One region of the Variovorax sp. PAMC26660 genome, then DNA from elsewhere that is predicted to be linked to it. Evidence: riboswitches for the same ligand, from Rfam matches in the RefSeq annotation. Region 1 holds a riboswitch; the other holds the start of a gene.
The links. A riboswitch is a leader RNA that binds a small molecule or an ion and turns the genes downstream of it on or off. The one in region 1 is predicted to bind glycine.
Positions count from the first base shown of each region.

Region 2: another riboswitch for glycine. It lies ahead of gcvT (glycine cleavage system aminomethyltransferase GcvT); the one in region 1 lies ahead of H7F35_RS15825 (D-amino acid dehydrogenase).

Region 1 covers NZ_CP060295.1:3,316,984-3,324,614, reverse strand. The annotation lists gene rfbD (dTDP-4-dehydrorhamnose reductase) at 1-888, opposite strand, end outside; gene rfbB (dTDP-glucose 4,6-dehydratase) at 885-1,955, opposite strand; glycine riboswitch at 2,072-2,172, shown strand; glycine riboswitch at 2,176-2,282, shown strand; gene H7F35_RS15825 (D-amino acid dehydrogenase) at 2,374-3,675, shown strand; gene H7F35_RS15820 (FIST C-terminal domain-containing protein) at 3,696-4,976, opposite strand; gene H7F35_RS15815 (PhaM family polyhydroxyalkanoate granule multifunctional regulatory protein) at 5,022-5,762, opposite strand; gene H7F35_RS15810 (PLP-dependent aminotransferase family protein) at 5,862-7,280, opposite strand; gene H7F35_RS15805 (LysE family translocator) at 7,391-7,631, shown strand, end outside.
Region 2 covers NZ_CP060295.1:5,221,520-5,229,150, forward strand. The annotation lists gene H7F35_RS24645 (DUF2855 family protein) at 1-303, shown strand, start outside; gene H7F35_RS24650 (DUF3014 domain-containing protein) at 421-1,332, shown strand; gene gcvP (aminomethyl-transferring glycine dehydrogenase) at 1,431-4,340, opposite strand; gene gcvH (glycine cleavage system protein GcvH) at 4,390-4,761, opposite strand; gene gcvT (glycine cleavage system aminomethyltransferase GcvT) at 4,822-5,994, opposite strand; glycine riboswitch at 6,042-6,149, opposite strand; glycine riboswitch at 6,162-6,252, opposite strand; gene H7F35_RS24670 (hypothetical protein) at 6,287-6,853, opposite strand; gene H7F35_RS24675 (DUF4440 domain-containing protein) at 6,965-7,465, opposite strand; gene H7F35_RS24680 (MFS transporter) at 7,554-7,631, opposite strand, start outside.

The DNA of each region.
Region 1 (7,631 bases):
GAGCGTCTCGCGCAGCATGCGCGCAACGCCTTCCTGCCAAGGCGGCAGGCGCAGCCCGAAGGTGGTCTGCAGCTTGGTGGTGTCGAGGCGCGAGTTGTGCGGCCGCGTAGCGGGCGTCGGAAACGCGCTGGTGGGTACGGCTTCGACGGCCTGCGGCCCGGCCTTGAGTTCGACACCGGCCTGCTGCGCCATCTCAAGCACGAATCTCGCATAGCCGTACCACGATGTCTCGCCACCCGCGATCGCGTGATAGAGGCCTGCCTTGGCCGGGTCCTGCAGCGTGGAGCGAATGGCGTGCGCCGTCACGTCGGCCAGCAGCTCTGCCCCGGTGGGCGCGCCGAACTGGTCGTCGATGACGGTCAACCGGTCACGTTCCTTGGCGAGCCGCAGCATGGTCTTGGCAAAGTTGCCGCCGCGCGCGGCGTAAACCCAACTGGTGCGAAAGATCAGATGCCTGGCGCAGTGCGCAGCCACCAATTGCTCGCCTTCGAGCTTGGTCTGTCCATACACGCTGAGCGGACCGGTCGCATCGTCTTCCTTCCAGGGCTTGCTGCCGCTGCCATCGAAAACGTAGTCGGTGGAGTAGTGAACCATCAGCGCACCGATCTGCTGTGCGGCCTCGGCCACCACGCCCGGTGACGTGGCATTCAGCTTGCGCGCAAAGTCGGGCTCGCTCTCGGCCTTGTCGACAGCGGTATGCGCTGCTGCATTGACGACCACGTCAGGACGCACCTTGAGCACCGTCTCGGCCAGTTGCTCGGGACAGCTGAAGTCGGCATTGAAATCTGTGCTGTCGAAATCAAGCGCGACCAATTCACCCAATGGCGCCAGGCTGCGCTGCAGCTCCCAACCGACCTGCCCACCCTTGCCCAGCAACAACAACTTCATGCAGCAGCCTTCGCGTCGTATTGCTTCTCCACCCATTCACGGTACGCGCCGCTTTGCACATTGCGCACCCATTCGCCGTTCGCGAGATACCACTCGACGGTCTTGCGAATGCCGGTGTCGAAGGTGTCTGCGGGCTTCCAGCCGAGTTCGCGCTCGATCTTGCGCGCATCGATGGCGTAGCGGCGGTCGTGCCCCGGGCGGTCGGTGACGTAGGTGATCTGCTCCTTGTACGGCTTGCCATCCGCCTTGGGGCGCAGTTCGTCGAGCAGCGCACACACGGTATTGACGATCTCGATGTTCGGCTTCTCGTTCCAGCCGCCGACGTTGTAGGTTTCACCCAGCTTGCCAGCTTCGAGCACCCGACGGATGGCGCTGCAGTGATCCTTCACGTAGAGCCAGTCGCGCACCTGCATGCCGTCGCCGTACACGGGCAGCGGCTTGCCGGCCAGCGCGTTGACGATCATCAGCGGGATCAGCTTCTCGGGAAAGTGGAACGGCCCGTAGTTGTTCGAGCAGTTGGTGGTCAGCACCGGCAGGCCGTAGGTGTGGTGCCAGGCGCGCACGAGGTGGTCGCTGGCGGCCTTGCTGGCCGAGTACGGGCTGTTGGGCTCGTACTTGTGTTCCTCGGTGAAGGCCGGGTCGGTCTTGGAGAGCGAGCCGTAGACCTCGTCGGTGGAGACGTGCAGGAAGCGGAAGGCCGCCTTCTGGTCGGCCGGCAGCGCACTCCAGAAACCGCGCACGGATTCGAGCAGGCGGAAGGTGCCCAGCACGTTGGTCTGGACGAAGTCTTCCGGGCCGTGGATCGAGCGGTCGACGTGCGATTCGGCGGCGAAATTCACCACGGCGCGCGGCTTGTGCTCGGCCAGCAGGCGGTCGAGCAGCGCGCTGTCGCCGATGTCGCCCTGCGCGAAGATGTGATTCGGGTTGCCCTTGAGCGACGCGAGCGTTTCCAGATTGCCCGCGTAGGTCAGTTTGTCGAGGTTCACGACCGGCTCGTCGCTGTTCGCGATCCAGTCGAGTACGAAATTGGCGCCGATGAAGCCAGCGCCGCCGGTAACCAGGATCATGGGGTCCCCTGTTGTTGTGAAACGATTTGCCCTTCGACAAACCAACAGGCGATTATCCCATCGGCCAGAGGGGCCCAAGCCGCAGGTTTGGCGCTGGCGCAAGCCCCGCCTACAATCGCCCCACTGCAGGAGAGCGGGCCACCCCGGTGGCCCTACCGAAGGCGCAAACTCCCATAAACGCTCAGGTCGGTCCGAACAAGGGATCTGTACTGCACCAACTGAAATGCCGTCTGGAGAGCCACCACGCCACGTGGTGCACCGAAGGAGCAAACCCGCTGCGGGTGCAGCAGGGTGAATCTCTCAGGTACCGAGGACAGGGGGAGCGGCAACTTGGACGGCGGTCGTCCGGTTGCTTGCTATTGATTAAATAGCACACCACGCCCGCCATTCAAGCGCTACAACCTCAAAGGTACTTGAAATGCGCGTGATCGTTCTTGGCGCCGGCCTGCTCGGCGTGACTTCGGCTTACTACCTCCAGCAACTCGGCCACGAAGTGACCGTCATCGACCGGCAGGCCACGCCCGCCGCCGAAACCAGCTTCGCCAACGGCGGGCAGATCTCGGTCAGCCATGCCGAACCCTGGGCCAACCCGAGTGCCCCGCTCAAGGTGCTGCAATGGCTGGGCAAGGAAGACGCCCCGCTGCTGTTTCGCATCCGCGCCGACATGCGCCAGTGGCTCTGGGGCCTGCAGTTCCTGCGCGAATGCACGCCAGCGCGCACCCGGCACAACATCGAGCAGATCGTCCGTCTGGGCACCTACAGCCGCGACACGTTGCAGCAGTTACGCCACGACACCGGCCTGAACTACGACCAGCGCACCCAGGGCATCCTGCATTTCTATACGACGCAGAAGGAATTCGACGGCGCCCTCAAGCCCGCCGAGCAGATGCGCGCCCTGGGCTGCGAGCGCCTCGTGATCTCCGCCGACGAAGCCGTGAAGCTCGAGCCCGCCCTCGCCCACATCCGCCCGCAACTGGCAGGCGCCACCTACACGGCCGAGGACGAATCGGGCGATGCCAACCGCTTCGCGCGCGAACTCGTGGGCCTGGCCGCTGCGGCCGGCGTCAAGTTCCTGATGAGCCACACGGTGACCGCCCTGCGTGAAGCCGGCGGCAGCATCGACCACGTCGAAGCCACCGACGCCGAAGGCCGTTTCCAGCGCATCCGCGGCGACGCCTTCGTGCTCGCGATGGGTTCGCTGAGTCCCCTGTATGCCGCGCCTCTCGGCATCCGCCTGCCGATCTACCCGGCCAAGGGCTACTCGGTGACGCTGCCGGTGAAGGATGCCTCGAAGGCCCACCAGGTCTCGCTGACAGATGACGAATTCAAGCTCGTGTTCTCGCGCTACACCTCCGAATCGGGCGACCGCCTGCGCATCGCCGGCACGGCCGAACTCAACGGCTACGACCGCGACCTGAACCGCGTGCGCTGCGAAGCCATCGTGCGGCGCGTCGAAGAGCTCTTCCCCGGCGCCGGCGACACCACGCAGGCGCAGTTCTGGACCGGCCTGCGCCCCGCCACACCGAGCAACGTGCCGCTGATCGGCAAGACCAAGCTGCCGAACCTGTACCTGAACACCGGCCACGGCACGCTCGGCTGGACGCATGCCTGCGGCTCGGGCAAGTCGATCGCGCGGATCGTGAGCGGGCTCGCGCCGGAAGTCGATTTCGCGTTCACGGGCATGCCGGCGCCCGCGCCGCGCGCACTGCAGCCAGCCTGAGCGCGTCGTTCTTCGCTCGCTCAGTCGTTGCTGGTGAACACCGTCAGCACGCCCGTGTACCCATACAGATGGTGCCGGGCGATCTCGCCTGCAGCGAAGAAGCCGACCAACGGCACGTCGCCCAGCGCGTGGCGCACGATCTGCAGTTCGGCACCCGGCGCGCCGAAATGCGGGCCGCCGCGCCCGGAGCAGCTCACGTACACCGCCCCCGCAATGCGCCGCGCCGGATGCGGTGCGGCCTCCGCCTCGCCCGCCGCGACGGCGCGTGCGGTGGCCAGCGTCTGCTCTTCCGGTTCCAGCTCCTCGCGGATTTCCGCGCAGATGCGCATCAGGTCGGCGCGCGCGGCCTGCGCATTGCGGCGGCAGAAGGTCAGGCGCATACCCGCTTCGGCGTTGTCGGCAATCGCGATGCCGCGCCGCGTCGGGTCAAGGCCGATGATGTGGCGCACCAGCACGTCGGCGCCCAGGTCGCCCGTACGGCGGATGCCGTCGCTGCCCGCGTCGGCCAGGCCGACCAGCGTGCTGCGCACCGCGTCGATGGCTTCCTGTGGACGGTCGAGTGACACCTGCAGATCGGCCAGCAGCACGTCGAGCGCAGGCTCGCCATCGAGCTTGAGCAGCAGGTTGCCGTCGGCCTCGGTGATCTCGCGCTCGCGCACGGCGCCTGAGCGCAGCGGCTGGCAGCCCTGCGTGACGCGCGACACCAGCCGCACGTCCTCGCCGAACACCACGCCCGAGAGGCCGCCCGAAAAAACACCACCCGCCGCGCCATGGCCGCGGATATTGCCGTTGCCGCCGACCGCGAACTGCAGCGCGCTGCCTCGGCCCGACGAGAGTCCGCCGAACAGGTAGCCGGTGTCGGTGCGGCCCGCCATCTCGGCGATCAGTTCCGACAGGTCAGGCGTGGCCGGGTCGGCATGCACGAGCGCGGTGTGCGCCTCGAAGCCGCTCATTTCTGAGTTGCCCAGCGGCGCCACGCCCGAGAACACGCGGTACTGGTCGCTCGGCAAGGCGCAGAGCATCAGGCTCATGCCGGGCTCGTCGAAGTACTCGGCGTTGTTGGCCGACACGCCGATGCCGACCGTGCCCGACCAGTCGGTCACTTCGGGCAGCTCGGCGCTCAGGTGGTCGAGGATTTCCTGCGCCTCGCTCGCATAGTGGTCGGTGATGTAGAGCAGCCCGAGCGTCGGCGAGGACGCGTAGTCAGGCAATGCCATCTGTGCGCGCAACTGGGCCAGCACAAGGCCGGCCGCCATGCGCCATTGCGGATGGGTGGCATGACCAGAGGGAAACAACTTCATGATGCGTGCCGACCCGTTCTCTTCAAAAAAAGTATGTGTATGACGTCAGCGCCGGCTGGCGGTTCGCTTGCGCGCGGCGGTCGACGTCTTTTTTTTGGCGGCGGGTGCCGCCGTCTTCTTCGCGGCAGCGGCAGGCTTGCGGGCGGCCGCTGCCGGCTTGCCCATCACCTTGCCGACCACATCGGCCAGCGGCTGGGCCATGGCTGGCACCTTGAGCTGGGCCGCATCTTGCAGCGCCGAGCTGGCGATCTGCTGGAACTGTTCGGTGAGCGAGCCCCACCACTGCATCGGATCGACCACGCCATCGGCGGCGGCGCCAGCCTTGGCCGAGGCCGGCTTGCTGCGCGGCTTCTTCGGCGACGGTGCTTCTTCAGGCTCGGCGTCGTCCTCGACTTCGGCCGGTTCAGGCTCAGGTGTTGCCGCAGCAGCCGCAGGTGCCGGCGCCATTGCAGCCGCCTGCTTGGTGAACGCGCTGGCGATGTCTTCCATCCGCACGTTCATGCCGCGCAGCGTCGACAGCGTCATCTTCTGCACTTCGAGCGCCTGGATCGTGGCCTTGAGCGCATGGCCGTTCTGTTCGAGCCAGTACTGGACGGTCTTGAGTTCCTGGATGCGCTTGTCGACCTCTTCCACGCTCAGCGTGGGCGCAACCCAGCTCGCGAGGCTTGGAATCCCGGGCACCGCGCCGGCGCCGGCACCCGCAGCGGCGCCCCCGGCGAGGTTCTTCAAGAAGTCGAATCCGGGGACGAATTGACTGAAGGCAAAGGGTGGGCTGGCGTTGCTCATGCAGGAGGTCTCCGGGTGGGTTTTCTTGTGTTGCCAGCTTACTCCAAGCCTTCGGCCTTTGGCCCGGCCTGAAATGGGCCTTTACCCGCCCGCTACCCCTCAAAGCTCGCTGCGGACCTTGCTGAAAACTTTCCAGAAAGTGGCGTCCTGCGATGTCGCGAAGTTGATCCGCATCATGGTGCTGGGCGGGCGCCGCGCATGGAACAGCGAGCCCGGCGCCAGCAGGTAGCCCTCGTCGAGCATGCGCTGAGTCATCGCGTCCGTATCGACACCCGTATCGACCCAGCCGAACAGCCCGGCCGGCTCCGACGCGAAGGTGCAGCCGTGCGACATCGCCAGCTTCACCGTGCGCGCCCGCGCGCCGTCGAGTCGGATGCGCACCCGCTCCGAATGCCTGCGCAATTGCCCCTGGTCGATGCACCACGACAGCGCCCGCTCGAACAGCGTGGGCGAGGTCAGCGTGGCCAGCAGCTTGGTTTCCAGCATCCGCTCCTTCAGCGCGGGCGGCGCCGCCAGAAAACCGATCCGCCAGTTGGGCGCCAGGATCTTCGCAAAGCCGCTGACGTAGATGGTGCGCTGCAGCCCGTCGAGCGCGCTCAGCCGCGTGGCGTGCTCGGGCGCGAGGTGGCTGTAGGTGTCGTCCTCGACGATGTGAAAGTCGTATTCGTTGGCCAGCTTCAGCACGCGGTGCGCGCTGCCCGGCGTCAGGCTGTAGCCGGTCGGGTTGTGCAGCACGCTCACGCTCACGAACAGCTTGGGGCTGTGCAGCTTGCAGTACTGCGCCATCACCTCCAGGTCGGGCCCGTCGGCGCGGCGCGGCACCGGCAGGATGCGCATGCCCAGCGCTTCGAGCCGCGCAAATTCGAGCGCCCAGCCCGGCTCCTCGACCATCACCGGATCGCCGGCCCGCAGCAGCGTGCGGCTCACGACGTCCAGCGCATGCGTGGCGCCGATGGTGGTGATGATCTGGTCGGGCGAGGCCGGCACGTTGATGCCCACCAGCTTCTGCGACAGGCTGCGGCGCAGGCCCATGTCGCCGGCCGGTTCGCCGTACTGCAGCGACAGCTCCTGCAGCGCGGCTGTACTGGTCATGCGCCGCACGGCCGTGGGCATGAAGGTCGACGTCATCCAGTCCGGCGGAAACAGGCCCATGCCCGGCTGCGGCTTGTCGCTCGGTCGGTGGAACATGCTGCGGATCAGCGAGCTTGCGTCGGCCGGCACGCGCGAGGCCATCATCGGCTTGGCCAGGGGCGCGGCATTCGCCGGCGCGCGCTGGTCCTGGACGGGGGCCGAGTCCCGCACATAGAAGCCGCGCTGCCGGCGGGCCTCGACCAGCCCCTGCGCCAGCAACTGGTCATAGGCCGCGACCACGGTGTACGGGCTCACGCCCTGCTGCCGCGCGCATTCGCGCACCGACGGCAGGCGGGCGCCGGGCGGCAGCAGGCGGGTGCGGATGCGCTCGGCCAGCCGGTCGGCCAACTGCCCCGTGAGCGACTGTGTGGAGGTGCGTGTCAGCATGCTGTCGGGTGAGAAAAGTCGCTGTGCCGAAAGAATGACCAATACAGAGACCTTGATTGTTTGATCATCTGTATCGGAACTGTAATGGTCTCAAGTTTAGAGTGTGTGTCATGAACTGGCAAGAATTCACCGCGCTGCTGGTGCTGGCCACGGCGATGAGTTTTTCGCCCGGTCCCAACACCACGCTCTCCACCGCCCTCGCGGCCAACGGCGGCCTGCCGCGCGCGATGCGCTTCGTGGTCGCGGTGCCCGTCGGCTGGACGCTGCTGCTGGTGTTGTGCGCCGCCGGACTCGGCGCGCTGGTGGTGGCGGTGCCGCCGCTGCGCCTGGCCATCAAGGCCCTGGGCATCG
Region 2 (7,631 bases), 1.9 Mb from region 1:
TATGCAGGCTCGGCGCAGAAGACCGAGTTTCTCGGCAACACCGACGCGCTGCCTGGCCCGACGCCCCAGCTCTACTTCGCGCCCGTGCAGATCCGCAAGCGGAATGCCGACTGGGGCCCGGAGGAGGTCAACCGCCGCTTCAACGAAGCACAGGGCCGCTTCGTCGCCGAACTGAGCCAACCCGGCAACCGCTGGATGACGCTGGCACGCGGCGAGGGTTTTGCGCATGCGCAGGCGGTGATCGCGAACCTGCATGCGGGCAAGGTCGACCCGCGCGAGGCGCACGTCATCGGCATCGACTGAACTTCCGCGCGGTCGGCGCGTCACAGTGCGTTACGAGGATGTGGCCGTGGTGCGGCCGTTATTGGTGCACCATAGCTCCGTCTCCCACTGCAGCCTTCGCAAAAGGAAACCGACCTCATGTCCGACAGCGACACGCGCGATACGCGCGACTCTCCCGAATTCAGGCCCCGCCGCGAGGCACCGACCGGCACCATCGTCGTCATCGTTTTGCTGGCGCTGGTGGCTGCCTTCTTCGGTTGGCGCTGGTATCAGCAGCAACAGGTCAAGCCAGCCGAACCCGTGCCGGTGGCCGCCGCGCCGAACGATGCGCCCGCCCCGCCGCCTGCCGCCGAGCCCACCGGCCCGCAGAACCCGGTCGATGCGCTCGCGCCGCCCGATGCGGCCCTGCCCAAGCTCGCCGATTCCGATTCGCGCGTGATGAAGGCGCTGGCCGAATTGCTCGGCGGCAAGAACGCGGAAGCCTTCCTGCGTTCCGACGGCATCGTGCGGCGCTTTGTCGCCACGGTCGACAACCTCGCGCGCGAACAGTCGCCTGCCAGCGCGTGGCCGGTGCAACCGACGGGGCAGCGCTTCATCACCGAAGGGCCGCAGGGCGGCGCGCAGACCATCGCTGCCAACAACGCTGCACGCTACAACGGCATCGTGCTGCTGGCCGAGTCGATCGATCCGGCGAAGGCGGCAGCGGTGTACGCCAAGCTCTATCCGCTGTTCCAGCAGGCCTATGAAGAGCTGGGCTACCCGGGGCGCTACTTCAACGACCGGCTCATTGCCGTGATCGATCATCTGTTGCAAGCGCCAGAGCCCACCGGGCCGGTGCAGGTGCGGCTGGTCGAGGTGAAGGGCGACGTGCCGTCGACGCGGCCTTGGGTGCGCTACGAGTACGTCGACCCGAGGCTCGAATCGATGTCCTCGGGCCAGAAGATCATGGTGCGCATGGGCCCGGAGAACGAGCGCAAGCTGAAGGCCAGCCTGCGCGGGCTGCGTCAGCAGATCGCCACCGCCGATATCGCCAAAAAGAAGAAGCAGTAACAGGGCTTCGACCATCGCGGCCACGGCGATGGCTGCATCCGGCAGAGTGACCGCGCCGCGGGTGTGCGGCGGGCCACCGAGGCGCGGGTTTGCCGGCCTCAGGCTTCTTCGGTTTCCTTGTAGTCGCCCACCGGCACGCAACTGCAGAACAGGTTGCGGTCGCCATACACGTTGTCGACGCGGCCGATCGGCGGCCAGTACTTGGCCTTTTTGAGTTCGGCCAGCGGGAACGCGCCGAGTTCGCGCGAGTAGGGGTGCGCCCATTCCGTTCCGAGCAGGCTGGCCGCCGTGTGCGGTGCGTGCTTGAGCGGGTTGTCTTCCTTCGGCCACACGCCTTCTTCGATGCGGCGGATTTCGCCGCGAATGGCGATCATTGCGTCGATGAAGCGGTCGAGTTCGGCCAGCGGCTCGCTCTCGGTCGGCTCGACCATCAGCGTGCCGGGCACCGGGAAGCTCAATGTGGGCGCGTGGAAGCCGTAGTCGATCAGGCGCTTGGCCACGTCTTCGGCGGTGACGCCGCTGGTGTCTTTCAGTGGGCGCAGGTCCAGGATGCACTCGTGCGCGACATGGCCGTTGGGGCTTGCGTACAGCGTGGGGTAGTGGTCCTTCAGGCGCGCGCTGATGTAGTTTGCGCTCAGGATCGCGGTTTCGGTCGCGGCCTGCAGGCCCTTGGCGCCCATCATGCGGCAGTACATCCAGCTGATCGGCAGCACGGCCGCGTTGCCCAGCGGCGCGGCCGAGACGGCGCCCACGCCGTTCGATGCCAAACCTGCCGTTGCATGGCCCGGCAGGTAAGGCACGAGGTCTTCGACCACGCAGACAGGGCCGACGCCGGGGCCGCCACCGCCGTGCGGAATGCAGAAGGTCTTGTGCAGGTTCAGGTGGCTCACGTCGCCGCCGAACTCGCCCGGCGCGGCCACGCCGACCAGCGCGTTCATGTTGGCGCCGTCCACGTACACGCGGCCGCCGTGTTCGTGCACCAGCTCGCACAGCTCCTTCACGCGGGTCTCGAACACGCCGTGCGTGCTGGGGTAGGTGATCATCACGGCCGCCAGGTTGGCGCTGTGCTTCTCGCAGGCACGCTTCAGGTCGTCCATGTCGACGTTGCCCTGCGCATCGCAGGCCGTCACCACCACCTGCAGGCCCACCATCTGCGCGCTCGCGGGATTGGTGCCGTGCGCCGACGACGGAATCAGGCAGATGTTGCGATGGCCCTGGCCCTTGGCTTCATGGAAGGAGCGGATGGCCAGCAGGCCGGCGTATTCGCCTTGCGAGCCGGCATTGGGCTGCAGGCTGATGCCCGCGTAGCCAGTCGCTTCGCACAGCCAGGCGCGCAGTTGCGCGTCGAGTTGCGCGTAGCCCTGCAGCTGGTCGGCCGGTGCGAAGGGGTGGATGTTCGCGAACTCGGGCCAGGTGATCGGGATCATCTCGCTGGTCGCATTGAGCTTCATCGTGCAGCTGCCCAGCGGGATCATGCTGCGGTCGAGCGCGAGGTCCTTGTCGGACAGGCTGCGGATGTAGCGCAGCATCGCGGTTTCGCTCTTGTGCGTGTTGAACACCGGATGCGTGAGGAAGGGGCTGGTGCGGCGCAGGTCTTCGGGGATCAGCGGCACGGCCTTGCCGGCAAGGTCGTCGAAGCGCGGCATCGGCGTGCCGGCGGGCACGAACAGGGCCCACAGCGTTTCGACGTCGGCGCGCGTGCTGGTCTCGTCCAGCGAGATGCCCAGGTGCTGCTGCAAACGTTGGCGCAGGTTGACGCCGGCGGCGTAGGCACGCTCGATGATCTTCGGCGTGTCGTCGTCGGTGCGGACGGTCAGCGAATCGAAGGCGGTGGTGTTGACCGGCTCGCGACCCATCTGCGCGAGGCCTTGCGCGAGGATGGCGGTGAGCGCCGCTACGCGCTGTGCGATGCGCGTCAGGCCATCGGGCCCGTGGTACACGGCGTACATGCTGGCGACGACGGCCGGCAGCACCTGCGCCGTGCAGATGTTGGATGTGGCCTTCTCGCGGCGGATGTGTTGCTCGCGCGTTTGCAACGCGAGGCGGTAGGCGGGCTGGCCGTGCGTGTCGACGCTCACACCGACGAGGCGACCCGGCAGCGAGCGCTTGAACGAGTCGCGGCAAGCCAGGTAGGCGGCGTGCGGGCCGCCGTTGCACAGCGGCATGCCGAAGCGCTGCGTGGTGCCGCAGACGATGTCGGCATCGAACTCGCCTGGCGCGACGAGCAAAGTGAGTGCCAGCAAGTCGGCCGCGACGATGAAGGCGGCGTCGCACTGGTGCGCGTGGCCCGCGAGCGGTCGCAGGTCGTGCACGTGGCCGGTGGTGGCGGGGTATTGCGCGAGCACGCCGAAGAACTCGCCGCTCACCATCAGGTGCGGCAGCGTTTCGGACACGGTGCTCACCTTGACCTCGATGCCCAGCGGCGCGGCGCGCGTCTTGATGACTTCGATGGTCTGCGGATGGCAGTCGCCCGAGACCAGGAACACGTTGCTTTTGCTCTTCACGCTGCGCTTGGCGAGCGTCATGGCCTCGGCGGCCGCCGTGGCTTCGTCGAGCATCGATGCGTTGGCGATGGCCATGCCCGTGAGGTCGCACACCATCGTCTGAAAGTTGAGCAGGGCTTCCATGCGGCCCTGCGAAATTTCGGCCTGGTAGGGCGTGTAGGCGGTGTACCAGGCGGGGTTTTCGAGCACGTTGCGCAGGATCACGCCCGGCGTGTGCGTGCCGTAGTAGCCCTGGCCGATGAAGCTCTTGAACACCTTGTTCTTCGACGCCATCGCCTTCAGTTCGGCCAGCGCATCGGCTTCGGTCACCGGTGCGGGCAGGCGCATGGGCCTGGTGCGGCGGATGGCCGCGGGCACGATGCCGTCGATGAGTTCCGCCCGCGTCGCCGAGCCGATCACCGGCAGCATGCGCGCCTCGTCCGCCGCATCGATGCCGATGTGGCGGGCGAGAAATTCTTCGGCGTTCTCTAGTTCTTGCAAAGAGGGAAGGGCGGGAATCGGCATGGCGGTGAAGGCTTGGGGAGAAGAAGGAAAGGCGGGGGAACGCGGTGGATCAGGATTCGGCGGCGAACTTGTCGTAGGTGGCCGAGTCGAGCAGCGCGTCGAGTTGCGCGGGTTCGCTCAGCTTGACCTTGAAGAACCAGCCGCTGGCCAGCGGGTCGCTGTTGGCAAGCGACGGATCGGCGCGCAGCGCTTCGTTCACTTCGGTGATCTCGCCCGACACGGGCATGAACACGTCGGCGGCGGCCTTGACCGATTCGACGACGCCGGCGACTTCGCCTTGCGCAAAGGTCTTGCCGACTTCAGGCAGGTCGACGAACACCACGTCGCCCAGCGCGTCCTGCGCGTGCAGGGTGATGCCGACGGTGGCGGCACCGCCCTCGGCCAACACCCATTCGTGGTCCTTGGTGTACTTGATGCTCATGGGAAAACTCCTCGTGGAAAAAATGAATCGGGGTGCAGAGCCTAGCCGGGTCTGCAGTGTTCAGCCGCGGTAGTAGCGGGTCGGCACGAAAGGCATGGTCGAGACTTCCATCGGCACGGGCTTGCCGCGCACGATGGCCTGCACGCGCGTGCCGGGTTCGGCAAAGGCGGTGGCCACATAGCCCATGGCGATGCAGCGGTCGGCCGTCGGGCCGAGCAGGCCGCTGGTGACGACGCCGATGTCCTGGCCCTCGAAGGACTGCAGCACCGTGCCGTCGCGCACCGGAATGCGCTCGAGGGCGACAAGGCCCACGCGCTTGCGCTTGAGCGTGTCGTGGTCGGTGTGGCCGGCGGCCCCTGCCGTGACTGCGGCGAGCTGCGCCAGGATCTTGGCCGCGCCCGGAAAGCCGCCTTCGCGCGCGCCGCCCGCGCGGCGCACCTTCTGCATCGCCCAGTTGAGCGAGGCCTCGACCGGCGTGGTCGTGGTGTCGATGTCGTTGCCGTACAGGCACAGGCCGGCTTCGAGCCGCAGCGAATTGCGCGCACCGAGGCCGACGGGCTTGACCTCGGACTGGGCCAGCAGCAGGCGGGCCAGAGCGTCGGCATCTTTGGCGGCCACCGAAATCTCGAAGCCGTCTTCGCCGGTGTAGCCGCTGCGGGTGATGAAGGCGGCAATGCCGCCGATCTGCACCGCGCCGCCGGTCATGAACACGAAGCGCTCGATGCCGGGCGACAGCCGCGCCAGCGTGGCGGCGGCCTGCGGGCCTTGCAGCGCGAGCAGCGCGTGGTCGGGCAGGGGCTGAACGTCGCAGCGCGCGCCGATCTGGCGCTGGATGTGGGCGATGTCGTCCACCTTGCAGGCGCCGTTCACGATCACGAAGATCGAGCCGTTGCCTTCGTTGAAGAACATCAGGTCGTCCAGGATGCCGCCTTCGTCGTTCAGCAGCAGGCCGTAGCGCTGCTTGCCGGCGGGCAGGTCGATCACGTCGACCGGCATCAGGGTCTCGAAGGCGGCGGCCGCGTCGGGCCCGACCAGGCGCAACTGGCCCATGTGCGAAATGTCGAACAGGCCGGCCGCGTCGCGCGTGTGCTTGTGCTCGGCCATCAGGCCGGCGGGGTATTGCACCGGCATCGAGTAGCCGGCGAAGGGGACCATGCGGGCGCCGAGTTCCACGTGCAGGTCGTAGAGCGGCGTCTTGAGAAGTTGGGCGTCGGAAGCGGAGGAAGCGGCCACGGGGCACTCCAAAGGGGCAGTCGAAATCCATGGCTGCAACGCCACGGGCTACCCCTGCTGTCCTCTTTACCTGAGAGATTCGCCCCACGATCGGGGTTTGCTCCTTCGGTGGGCCGGTGCAATGCATGCAACGGCCTCTCTCCAGCAAGGAAACGCCGGTTTGCACTGGCGCCTTGTCAGTCCTTTTGCCTGAGCGTTCGGGAATCCCCTGCGCCTTCGGCGGCCCCGTCGTGCGGGGCTCTCTCCTGACCCGGGCGAGTGTAGTGGATCGCGCGGACCGCAGCTTCAGGCTTCAGTGCACGACCTCGGCCGGCGGCAGCAACCGGTCGATGCGCTCGCGCAGCGATTCGGCGCGCTCGGGGCCGGCGGTTTTCTCGATTTCGCTGAGCATCAGCGCGGCGATGGTCAGCATGGCCTCGCGGTCGCGGGCTTCGCGCAGGGCGTCGCGCATCTGCAGCGCGAACTTCGGATCGCGCCGCACGAACATGCGCTCGCAGATGTCGAACAGGAACATGCGCGTGGTTGCCAGCGAACGCTTGCCGTCGAAGGTGTCGGTGGAGGTTGCGATGCGGATCGGCTCGGCGGCGGCCAGCGGGGCGGGCTGCGCAGCCGCAGCGGCCTGGGCTGTCGCTTGCGCGGCGGCAACGGCGGCGGCGGCTTGCGGGTCTTCCAGATAGCCCCGCTGCACCAGCGTGTGGATCGCCTGCTCGGCTTCGCCACGGTTCGTGAAGAGCGGGCTGAAGTCGGTCAGCGAGCGCCGACCGTCGGCCATCAGCAGCAGCGCGCGCTCACGCTGGCTGAGCGTGCGCTGGCCGCCCTGGAGTTCGTCGCGCGCCTTGTCGGTCTTGGTGGGAAACATGGCAGCCACAGCTTTCGGAGGTCGAGGGCTGCAGCATCGTGGCCGGCGGTGACATCTTCATGAACCTATTTCCCTTACAGGGGAAAAATCGTCGCCGGCTCTTGGCGCGGGTCAGGCGCCGATGCTTTCCTTGCGGATCAGCCACTGGTTGCCCACGCGCTGCAGCTCCAGCGTCTTGCGGTCGGTGTGGTTCAGCTTGTCGGCGCGGTAGACCTGCTTGAAGCGGGCGCTGGCGGTCTGGCCGTTGACGCTGATCACCAGGTCGTCGATGGTCACGCTGATCTTCGACTTGCCCGTGATGCGGGCGCGGCGATCGGCTTCCCAGCGCTTGCGGTCCTGGTTGCGGGCTGGCGTGAAGTCGGGCGCGTAGGCTGCAAGGTAGCGGTCCACGTCGCGGGCGGACCAGGCTGCGGCCCAGGCGCGCACGGCGGTTTCCACTTCGGCGATGCCGGCAGTGGGCGCCGCCGCAGGTGCCGCGGCGGGTGCCGGTGCCGGCGTCGCTGCCGCAGGCGTTGCCGGGGCGGCTGGCGTCGTGGGCGCTGCCGGCGTGGCAGCAAAGGCTGCCGTGGACAGCAGGCCCCCGGCAAGAAGACAGGTGACGAATCGATTCATGGCGCGGTTTCCCTCTTTGTCAGTTATCAGCGTCGAACGCGACGCCGATTCTGGCAGTGAATCCGCTGTGGGCCGAACCGGCGCCCGTTCAGGCGGTCGCGGCCCCTTCGAGGTCGACCGGCGCGATCACCGGTGCCCGGTTGCGCAGCCGCAAGGCCAGCACGGT